DNA from 2 places in the Psychrobacillus sp. INOP01 genome. Region 1 is predicted to be linked to the other one. Evidence: riboswitches for the same ligand, from Rfam matches in the RefSeq annotation. Region 1 holds a riboswitch; the other holds the start of a gene.
The links. Region 1 has a riboswitch for FMN ahead of ribE (riboflavin synthase). Riboswitches for the same ligand answer to the same signal wherever they lie in the genome.
Positions count from the first base shown of each region.

Region 2: linked by a shared signal. The riboswitch ahead of KD050_RS19265 (ECF transporter S component) and the one ahead of ribE (riboflavin synthase) in region 1 are both predicted to bind FMN.

Region 1 covers NZ_CP073315.1:3,701,808-3,707,771, forward strand. Annotated here, with positions in the region: gene KD050_RS18050 (YitT family protein) at 1-623, shown strand, start outside; gene KD050_RS18055 (hypothetical protein) at 685-906, opposite strand; gene KD050_RS18060 (SDR family NAD(P)-dependent oxidoreductase) at 1,065-1,820, shown strand; gene KD050_RS18065 (MarR family transcriptional regulator) at 1,836-2,276, shown strand; FMN riboswitch at 2,452-2,583, shown strand; FMN riboswitch at 2,698-2,829, shown strand; FMN riboswitch at 2,946-3,077, shown strand; gene ribE (riboflavin synthase) at 3,218-3,850, shown strand; partial or broken gene ribB (3,4-dihydroxy-2-butanone-4-phosphate synthase) at 3,863-4,450, shown strand; gene ribE (6,7-dimethyl-8-ribityllumazine synthase) at 4,488-4,952, shown strand; gene KD050_RS18085 (DUF3889 domain-containing protein) at 5,063-5,386, opposite strand; gene KD050_RS18090 (NAD(P)-dependent alcohol dehydrogenase) at 5,615-5,964, shown strand, end outside.
Region 2 covers NZ_CP073315.1:3,920,248-3,926,211, reverse strand. Annotated here, with positions in the region: gene KD050_RS19280 (RecQ family ATP-dependent DNA helicase) at 1-296, opposite strand, end outside; gene KD050_RS19275 (YpbB family protein) at 289-1,323, opposite strand; gene KD050_RS19270 (ferredoxin) at 1,434-1,682, shown strand; gene KD050_RS19265 (ECF transporter S component) at 2,014-2,607, opposite strand; FMN riboswitch at 2,761-2,893, opposite strand; gene KD050_RS19260 (hypothetical protein) at 3,285-4,532, opposite strand; gene sigX (RNA polymerase sigma factor SigX) at 4,525-5,061, opposite strand; gene KD050_RS19250 (ATP-binding protein) at 5,359-5,964, opposite strand, start outside.

The DNA.
Region 1 (5,964 bases):
CAATAATGAGTATTATTGGGATTGCATCATTATCTATATCTACAGTTTTAATGCATCATATTGAGCCAATTTTAAGTGCACAGGATCCCTTATTAGTAGTAATTTCTGGTGGTGTTATGCTAGGTGTTGGTATTGGAGTTGTCCTACGTAACGGTGGAGCACTCGATGGAGCAGAAGTTCTCGCAGTCCTTGTTTCTCGCAAAGTACCTTTTTCAGTAGGAGATATTATTCTTTTCATAAATGCGTTTATTTTCGTAGGTGCAGGTTTTATTTATGGATTAGAAAGTGCTCTATATTCAGCTACAACTTATTACATAGCTAAAATTGTTATAGACGTTATTCAAGTAGGACTTGAAAATTCAAAATCTGTTCGGATTGTTAGTAAAAAATCGGAGGAAATTGGTTCTGCAATTCAGGATCGTTTAGGTCGTGGTGTTACATATTCCAGTGGCCGTGGTGGTTTTTCTAATGAAACAATGGACATTGTCACATGTGTAATCACTCGAATGGAAGAAAACAAATTAATAACGATTATTAAAGAAATGGACCCAACTGCTTTTGTTGTTATCACTGAAGTGGCAGAAGTAAGAGGTGGTAGCTTCAAAAAACGAGATATTCACTAATACAAAATACCCGTTAAATGAGTATTTAATCATTTAACGGGTATTTATTGTATAGAAATTATTATCGTTTTTTCTTCCCAAGATCCTTAATAGAAGTTTTATTTTTATCCACAACTTTTTCAAATTCTACTTGTACTCGGATACCATTTTCTTCTGTTTCTTGAACGCTAATTATTTTGCCTTTTCTTCCTTTAATTTTTAGTTCCTCATCTACTGCAGGGATAACTCTTAATACTTGAGTTAAAACAATTATATTTTTCTCCATAAAATGAACTGCAAACATTTCCATTTCCCCCTTTTTTTCTAAATTAGAATCTATGTATTTTATGATTTTCTAAAAGATATAGAACTTCGATAAGTTATAAAACATATTAGTTTATCGATAAATAGTTTAGTGTTAAACTATATTGGAAATAAAAATTTATTAAAGGAGTGTTACGAATGAGTAAACTTCAAGACAAAGTTGTAATTATTACTGGTGGTGCCGGAGGAATTGGGTTCGGAATGGCAAAAGCAATGGTGAAAGAAGGAGCAATCGTTACGATTGTAGATGTTAATGATGAAACAGGAAATGCAAGTGAAAAATTATTGCAAGAAATTTCTCCAAAATCTATGTTTGTAAAAGCTGATCTTATGGATCGTGAAAACTTACCTAATATCATTAAAACAGTAGTTGATAAGTACGGTAAGATAGATGTACTTGTGAATAATGCACATGCATCGAAACAATTGACGTTTGAGAACATTACACAAGCTGATCTAGACCTATCATTTGGTACTGGATTTTATCCTACATTCTATTTGATGCAGGCAGCACTTCCTTATCTAAAAGAAACGAAAGGAAATATTATTAACTTTGCTTCTGGAGCAGGGCTGGCCGGGCATGAAACACAAGCGGCATATGCAGCTGCAAAAGAAGCTATTCGCGGAATATCTCGAGTTGCAGCAAATGAATGGGGTCGCTTTGGCATTAATGTAAATATCATTAGTCCGCTGGCAAACTCAGAAGGGGTACAAGCATGGGCACAAGCACAACCTGAATATTATGAATCTGTAGTAAGTAAAATTCCAATGGGTCGCTTTGGTGATGTGGAAGAGGATATTGGTCGTGTAGCTGTGTTTTTAGCAAGTGAGGACTCTAGGTATATGACAGGTCAAACAATGATGGTGGATGGCGGATCCATCATGCTCCGCTAAATAAGAGTGATTTGTATGGAAAAAACAAATTTATTTAAACTTATTCATTCAAGTGAATTAATTTCAAACGAAAATATTGTCAAGTTTTCCTCTAAGTTTGCATATCCAGTTGGAATATCAGCAATTTTAGTATTAGCTCAGTTACGTACAAATGGACCGAAAAAACAAAGTGAATTAGCAGACATTCTTCAATATTCAAAAGGAGCAATAACCAATATTTCATCAAAACTTGTGAAATTTGAGCTTGCTGAACGACTGTATGATGAAGAAGATCGCAGGACGATCCATCTGAAGATAACCGCTAAAGGTCAATCAGCTCTAATTGAAGCACAAAAACTAGGTGAAGAAATATATGTGGAGTTATTTGAAGAATTAACCGAGGAGGAGCTTGACCAATATTTAAGCATACAGAAGAAAATATTAAATGGTATGAAAAATAAAAGATTGTCAATATAACCTTCTATTTACACAAATTTGTAATTCGTCAATTACCTTTAAATGAGGGAATTGGCGTTTTTTTATATCGTTTTCTTATTTTATTATTTTTTAGATAAGGGTGAGTCATCGTAATAAAAGTCTAACTTCCTTGCAAATAAATTCAAGTCTTGCTATTCTAATATCAGTTAAATAAATTATCCTTCGGGGTCGGGTGAAAGTCCCAATCGACAGTAAGAGAGTAATCTCGGAGCCTGTGAGCCGTAAAACGCATGATTTGGTGTGAATCCAAAGCCGACAGTTACAGTCTGGATGGGAGAAGGAGTAGGTCGCCTATTGTCTAGGTTTTTTTAGTTCTGCTAAAAAGACTTAACGAAAGGGCTTATTAAAGTATGACTTCTCTCGCATCCGATAAATTTTGGATGCGTTTTTTAATTGAATAATTATCCTTCGGGGTCGGGTGAAAGTCCCAATCGACAGTAAGAGAGTAATCTCAGAGCCTGTGAGCCGTAAAACGCATGATTTGGTGTGAGTCCAAAGCCGACAGTTACAGTCTGGATGGGAGAAGGAGTAGGTCGCCTATTGTCTAGGTTTTTTTAGTTCTGCTAAAAAAAAACGTAACGAAAGGGCTTATTAAAGTATGACTTCTCTCGCATCCGATAAATTTTGGATGCGTTTTTTAATTGAATAATTATCCTTCGGGGTCGGGTGAAAGTCCCAATCGACAGTAAGAGAGTAATCTCAGAGCCTGTGAGCCGTAAAACGCATGATTTGGTGTAAATCCAAAGCCGACAGTTACAGTCTGGATGGGAGAAGGAGTAGTTCAATGCTTTTTGAGAGTTAATGACAAAAGGCTTATTTGAATCTACCTAATTTTCCTCCGACACCTATGTGTACGGAGTTTTTTATTTATATGGGATTTACAATTTTCGCCTTAAAATACTTAGTAAAAGGAGGAAGCAATGTTTACAGGAATTATTGAAGAGCTAGGCACAGTAAAGAACGTTCAAAAAAGTGCAAGCAGTATGCAACTTGTTATACGTGCCGAACGAATTTTAGAAGACATAAAATTAGGTGATAGTATCGCAGTGAATGGTGTTTGTTTAACAGTAATTGAGTTTTCACAATTCCAATTTACAGTAGATGTTATGCCAGAAACGTTTCACGCGACTACAACAAAATTATTAAACAGTGGTTCAGCTGTAAACTTAGAAAGAGCAATGGCGGCAAATGGTCGATTTGGTGGTCATTTCGTTTCAGGGCACGTTGACGGAGTCGGTACAATTTTGAAGAAACGTCCTACTGCAAATGCAGTTTATATTGATATAAGTGTACCAGAAGAAGTGAGTCACTTTTGTATACCAAAGGGCTCCATTACGATTGATGGCACAAGCTTAACGATTTTTGAAATAAATAAATCGACAATAACCGTGTCCCTAATTCCCCATACAAATAAGGAGACCGTCCTAGGGATGAAAAAAGAGCGTGAACTAGTCAATATTGAATGTGACATGCTAGGAAAGTATATGCATCAATATGTTACAAATAAGGAATCGACTATTACACGAGATTTTTTAAAGCAGAACGGTTTTTAAGGAGATAATAACATGCTAAATACGATAGAAGAAGCAATTTCGGATCTAAAACAAGGAAAGCTCATTATTTTAGTAGATGATGAAAACCGCGAAAACGAAGGTGATTTCCTTTGCTTAGCAGAATTTGCAACACCAGAAAATATTAATTTCATGGCCAAGTATGGTCGAGGATTGATTTGTATGCCAATTCATGAGGAAATCGCACAGGAATTGCAATTACAACCGATGGTTTCTAACAATACAGATTTTCATCAAACTGCATTCACTGTGTCGATTGATCACGAGACCACATCTACAGGTATTAGTGCATTCGATCGTTCAGAAACAATGCTGCAAGTCATTAATCCACAAGCAAGTGCACTTCAATTTAAGCGACCTGGACATGTCTTCCCACTAATTGCAAAGCCTGGTGGTGTATTAGAAAGACGTGGACATACAGAGGCTGCAGTGGATTTTGGAACACTTTGTGCTTCAGCTAAAGCAGGTGTAATTTGTGAAATTATGAAAGATGACGGATCAATGGCACGTCTACCGGATTTACTTGAATTTGCCCAACAATTCCATATGAAAATTGTAACAATCGAAGAATTATCAAGTTATTTAATAAATATTAAAGCTAGCTAAAGGAGAGAATAAAATGGTAAAAACAATAGAAGCAAATTTAATTGGCACAGATTTGAAAATAGGTATTGTCGTAGGGCGTTTTAATGATTTCATCAATGCAAAGTTAGTTGATGGTGCAATTGATGGATTAAAACGTCATGGAATAGCAGATGATAACATTGAGGTTGCTTGGGTTCCTGGTGTATTTGAAGTTCCTTTTATTGCGAAAAAAATGGCTGAATCCCATAATTACGATGCTGTCATTGGTCTTGGAACTGTAATAAGAGGATCTACCACACACTATGATTATGTATGCAATGAGGCGGCAAAAGGAATTGCACAGGTAGGTTTACAAACTGGGGTACCGGTTATTTTCGGTATTGTTACAACAGAATCCATTGAGCAAGCAATAGAACGGGCAGGTACAAAAGCTGGAAACAAAGGATACGATGCAGCAATCTCAGCTATTGAGATGGCAAACCTTTTGAAAATAATGTAACTTCCGAGTCGTAATGTGAGAGAAAGCCAATGACATGCATGATTGGCTTTCTTAATAATTTTAGTGCTAATGTCTAAAAAACAATGAACAAAATAGTGCTTAAATTTATCCTAAATTTCTTGGATTTGAATATTAAGTAGCTCATCAGTCTCTGTCTTAAATTCAATTTTTACAGAGACTCCAAATTCTTTGTCACTATCTTTTAACCATAATCTAAATTTTTCAATTGTAGTATTTCCTTTAGATTCTCTTCCTTCGTGGAGGTAGTCAATAATACTCGCATTGGGATATTTGGATTGAGTTTCTTTTATAGCGAGCTGTCCCCACTTAGCGTAGGCAGGTATTTCTTGTTGTGCGAGAGCAATTGTAGGTATATGTGTTGAAACTGATTGGGTGGAAGCGATAATTCCAAATGCAACAACTATTTTCTGCATAATTGATTTCATCTCCTTTACCTTAGGATGTGTCATTTACTATAAATCATTCTGTATCTAGTATGTTTACTGAAAAACAACACACAACTATAATGTATATACATTTAGAAATAAAGTACTCCCACTTAAATTCTAATCTTTATAATTGCTTTACTAAGAAAGGAAATATATGATGTTTATGTAGGTAAATAATTTTTTGTATCACAATTATAGTGGAGGTTACATGTCATGAAAATTAAAGCAGCAGTTACACCGGGACAAGGGGAAGCATTCCAAATTGAAGAAGTTGATCTTGCTAATCCAAAATCAAACGAGGTATTAGTGAAAATTGTTGCAACCGGTGTTTGTCATACAGATGCAGTTGCACGTGATTTAGCAATTGCTCCACTTCCAGCTGTACTTGGTCACGAAGGATCAGGAATTATTGAACAAGTTGGTGATGGGGTTAAGGGACTAGAGGTTGGTGATCATGTTGTCCTATCTTTTGCTCATTGTGGTTCTTGCTCGAATTGTTTAACAGGACATCCAACAGTTTGCGAAACGTTTAATGATTTAAACTTTGGTGGAGTTCATGATGA
Region 2 (5,964 bases), 220 kb from region 1:
GCCAATTCTCTTTCCTGAAATGGTAAAAATGAATTGATGGCAATAACTCTTTTTTCCCCTAGTATTTTCAATTGCTCCACTTGATCCTGCATAAGAGATAAAAGAGGCGAGACTATAATCACAGTTCCTTCCATTAGGTAAGCTGGTAGCTGATAGAGAAGGGATTTTCCCATGCCAGTAGGAAGTATAGCGACAACATCTTTTCCATCTATAATTTGCTCAATTACTTCTTGTTGACCTTCTCGGAAGTTTGCATGGCCGAACTTTTTCTGAAGAATTTCATATAATTTATTCATGAATTTGTTCTCCCTTTGTCAATGCTAAACGCACTTGAAAGTAACTAACTTCTGGTAATCTGTCTTTTATTAATGTAAGTTTTTTTGTATGTAACTCGTTTGATAGATGAAGAATTCCTTCTACTTGCTCACTAGAAATAAAAGGTGAAATAGAGAAGTTTTTATTGTTTGAGACTATTTCAATAACATGATCCTCTATTGTGTTAATCTTCAACTTTCTTATTCTAGCAATTTGTTCAATAGAATATCCCTTCTCAAATAGGCTATTTGTTCTAAAAGCAGATTCAGTTAGAGGTGAATCAATATGAATATCTTTAGCTAAATCGAATAACCGAGGACTTGTCTCCATCGAAATATTGTCTAACATACAATGTAAGCATTCTAAAAAAGTAATTTTGATATCCAAATCAGTCATTTGATAGTAGCGAGCCAGTTGTTCCCATGTCAAACCAGTTTTGTTATAGCCGCTGAATCTATAAACAAATAATGTTCTGTGTATGTCATCTAAAGTAGAATTTTCAAGTAAATGAAATATTTCTTGCTTAATATCATTCTTTAAGTTGGAGTGACGAAAATTATGCTGAATTAAAAAGTCTTTAACAAAATGCTGATTAGCAATATCCTTTTGATTTGGTACAAATTTTTTCTCATTTGCTTGAAACTGTGATAGCGTTTGGACAACCAAGTCGATTCTTTTCCAAAAGATTTGTTCCTTACCTCTATATTGCCAACCGTTTAAGCGAAGCTTTTTATCTTGAGGTAATGCTTTTACTCCTTTGTTAGTTATATAGACAAGTGATTCGTTTAACTGGATAAACTCTTCTTTAAACAAATCATTAATCGCTGTATCATAATCTTCCTTCGATAATTGTGGAAGGATAGAGAAAAAAGCATGAAGTTGAAAATATGTCACATCTTGAATAGTTTGCCCTGACTTTTTGCCTTTTAATAAATAATATGGAGCATTCTCAGAACGTTGACCGGTTATTTTATGTATAATAAATAGTAATATTTGATGAAAATGCATAGGAATACCTCTCTTTTCTGAAGTATTTTGGTTGAAATGTATGGAAAACATCTTTAGAATGAATACGATAGCATATTCGTTTTAGTAGTTACAAAGGAGAGAATATAATAATGGCAAAATATACAATTGTAGATAAAGATACATGTATTGCATGCGGAGCTTGTGGAGCCGCTGCCCCAGATATTTATGATTATGATGATGAAGGTATTGCCTTCGTTATTTTAGATGATAACATGGGTACAACAGAAGTTCCAGAAGAACTAATGGAGGATATGGAAGATGCATTTGAGGGTTGTCCTACTGATTCTATTAAAGTAGCAGATGAGTCTTTCGAAGGCGACGCACTGAAATACGAATAGTATATTGAATGGTGGTTGTGACTTTGTCATGATCACCATTTTTTAAAGATTAAGAAAGTATATAATAATGTCTTGTAACCACTGAATTCATGATAGTTTAAATAATGAATAGTACTAGTGATTTCCATTTCAGATGGAGACAAAGGAACGCTGGCTAAGACGCCACCTCGTGTGGCAACGCCTTCGTGACCAACATCCTGTTGGCCTACGCGTGGAACGGAAATCAGAGTATTACACTCCAAATTACTCTGATTGGAGCATTTTCTCTTAATCACTTCATTTTTTTCCTCTTAAAAAAGGTTGTTCCTCCTAATGGAGAAACAACCTTTTGTTAATTTGTATTAGGTTTCATATATGAATTAGTTACCTTATCAAGCAATGGTTTCATTCGTTTGAATAATACAATCATCACAATAGTTACTAATATACCTTTAATCAAATTAAAAGGTAATATACCGAATATGATAGTATTAAACAAGGCAGAACCTGTTTCCATTGGGAAATTTAAGAAATAAGTGTACATAGGTAAGAACACATAATAATTTAATACACTCATTCCAATCGCCATAGAGACTGTACCTGCTCCAAGACCAACCATAATCCCTTTTGACGTAGTAACTTTACGGTAAATCAGATACACAGGTGCTAAAAACAATATACTAGTTACAAAGTTAGCCATATGTCCCACAGGTACACCAGTTGGACTCCCTGCAAATAGCCAATCTAACACATTTTTTAAAAATGCAACTAGAATTCCTGCTACCGGACCCATCGTGATTGCAGCGATTAAAGCTGGTATATCACTAAAGTCCACCTTCAAATAAGCCGGTAAAACCGGTAATGGAAATGCAAGTAGCATTAAAACAAAAGAAATACTACTAAGCATTGCGACTGCTATAAGCATCCGCGTTTTGCCTTTTAACATAAAATCCTCTCTCCTTTTGCGATTCACTCCACAAGAAGAAAGGTTCAGCACGTTTGCATACTTAAAGAATCCCTTGAACTAATAAAGTCCAAGGGAGAAACAAGGTACACTTAAATAAGCGTATCCGTATAAGCATACGAAAAACGACTGCACCTTCACCTTCTCCCATCCAGACTATACTGTCGGCTTTGGAATTTAACCAAATCAACCTGTTAAGGTTCGCGGGCTGAAGAAATAAATTTCTAATACCGCCGGTCGGGAATTGCACCCTGCCCCGAAGATGAATCAATATTTTATTGTCCTTCAAGAATTATCTTGAATTAATAACATTTTATCAAATAAAAACAATATATGCAACAGACCTGTTTGTAATTAGGAAACAGCTTAATATGTTTTGTTTCAAAACAATTAATAATCCATAATCCAGAAAAATTTATAACCTTTTCCGACTAATTTACACTGATTCATAGAAGTTACATGGGCTATAATAACAAATATATTGGTTATTTCGCATTATTTGTGGGTTATATGTGAACCTGAATGGGCGGGCTTTCGACTCTTTTTTACTCCTCGGTAGGTTATTTATGGGCTATTTGCACAATTTCTATTAGGTTGAAAAGCACTTCAAAACAAAAAATGCCATGCTTAATTTAATAAGCAATGGCATTTTACGAAATTTATTTGGTTTGCATAGTAAAACCATTCGGTCCAATTGGAACTGGAAGTGGGCTAGTCATATCTATTCCATTCCAATTTTCTTGTACGACATTCTCTAATTGAATGGATTGATTAAAGCTTGCAGCTGTTAAGGAAAAAGCTTCTATAAATCGAGATGCCTCACCCGCATCAAATGATTCCAAGTTTAAAGGTTCATCGAAGTGCACTACAAAACCTTTATCCTCTTGTACTGTATAAGTAACATCATTCGGTATAACAGAAGTATAAATATCATTTTCCGGATTTTTCATACCTATCAAAGCTTCTGTTAGTGTAGTGAATGTATTATTAAAATTAGGTGTTAAATAAGTCTCTTCGTTAAAAGCCTTATACGCAAAATAATTTACCTTTTTCTCTGAACCTGTTAATACCACAGGTTCATCTAAAGTCCCGACCTGATCCCATTCAATCGGTGAGCCGTCTTCATTTACTCTTAATAATGAATCAAAATCACTAAAAATTTCATTGATAGAAGAGAGATATGGTGCCGCTGCTCCAGGGGCAGTATCGTAACCATGATCTACTGGTAAATAATGCTTTAACATTTTACCATCAACCAAAAAGTAGCCTTTGTAAGGATGATATTCTTGGAATCCAAGGGAAGTTTCATCAATCCCAAACGCATATTTTTCATATAGCTCCAAGCTATTCGGTGTCTTGCTTGGAAAATTATTTTCTATTTGTTCCTTAGGAATTACAATCGTGATTGGTACAGAAAGAGCATTTTCTAACAGAGAAAAATGAAAAACTGTTCCGCCATTTAAATCATTCTCGTAAACTGAAGTATATGGACTACCAAGCGGAACTATTTCAAACGGAGCCGCTACTTTTCCAGACATAACCGACATATCATTTGACTTTTCCTCTTCTACGTCACCAACAGTGGCTTCTTCATATATTTCCATCGTTCTCATATTATCGTTTGCCGTTGATGACTCTGCAGCCTTATCATTGGTGGAACTCTCATTATTATTTATATATGAGGAGACGAGAACTGTTAATATTAATACGGATGCTACGGAAATGATATAAGGCATCCATTTATTCATTGAAACTCCTATACGCTTCCTATTTTCAGTTTTCTCCTGAGTTTCTATCTCCGACTTTATCCGTTGGTATATTTCATCCTTCGAGCGTTTATCTGTAAACTTAGGCATATTATTTAATAGTTCATCTAATACACGATCTTCTGGTTTTTTCTCACTCATGATGAACATCTGCCTCCTTTTGCTTATCAGATAATCGCTCACGAAGTGCTTTTATTGCACGATGTTGCGTTGTCTTCACTTTCCCTTCCGACCAATTTAGAATTTCTGACGTTTCCGCAATCGAAAGCTCCTGGAAATACCGCATGATAATTACCATTTTCTGATCCCCAGTACAATCATCCAATGCAACTAATAATGTTCTCATCTCATCATTAAGTTGTACTAAATCTTCCGGTAGCATATCTGAAGATGCAAGTTGCATCGTTTCCCAGTCAAATGAGTCGAATAACCTCTTTTTTCTGACGGCCTGTTTTCTAAAATGGTCAATTGCTATATTTTTTGCTATTGAAAATAACCATGTTTTTTCTGAACTTTTTCCCTCGAAGCTACTATAAGCTTTAAGTACTCGTACATATACTTCTTGGACCAAGTCTTCCGCAGTTTGTCTATTTTTCACCAAATATATGAGAAACTGAAAAACATCTTGATGATATGTATCATACAAGCGGTGGAAAACGGAGTCATTCATAGGCTCCCCCCGTTCTTTCAATTAGTCGTTTCAAGTCCGTTTTTGTTACACGGCTTTTATCACTTATTTACGGGCAGGCCGATTCAAGTCGCCACGTCCTATGGCAACATCGGCAATAGTACGTCCTGTACGTTTTAGGACACACACTTCAAGGCTAGGTCTTAGCAACCAAGTTTAAGTGGGAGAGATAACTGCGAGCTACGGGACAATAAGATGACATTGCAGCATAACGCTACGTTATAGCCTAAATCTTATTTACAATCAGTGGAGATGAAGAATCCCACACTGATTGAAGGTTCACTTTATTGGTAAATTTATAATAAAGGATGTACCTACCCCTATCTCGCTTTCTGCAGTTAAGACACCATCATGTCTTTCCACAATATTTTTTGCGATAGCCAATCCTAAGCCAGTGCCACTTTTTCCTCTTGTTCTAGCCTTATCAGCTTTATAAAAACGTTCGAAGACATAAGGAAGATCTTCTTTTGGAATCCCATACCCAGTGTCAATTACCTTTATAACAAATTGAGCATCTGTCTTACTTATTTGGACGGTAACAGAGCCATTCTCTTTCGTATGCCTAAGAGCATTATCGATCAAATTAGTTAGCACTTGTTCCATTCGGTCCTCATCAAGTTCCATCAACAAGTCTTCTGTTAAGTTATGCTCAAAGTTCAATCTAATATCTTTTTCTTTGGCAACCTGATCAAATTTTTGTGTTATTCGTTCAAATGTCGGAACAACAGAAACTTTCTCTTTATAAATACTCAAATAACCTGATTCTAGGCGTGCCAAGTCTAACAATTCAGTTACTAGTCTTCCCATTCGCTTAGACTCATCATATATAATACGGATCATTTCATTTTTATCGTCTTCGGTTGTTATGACATTATCTATTATTGC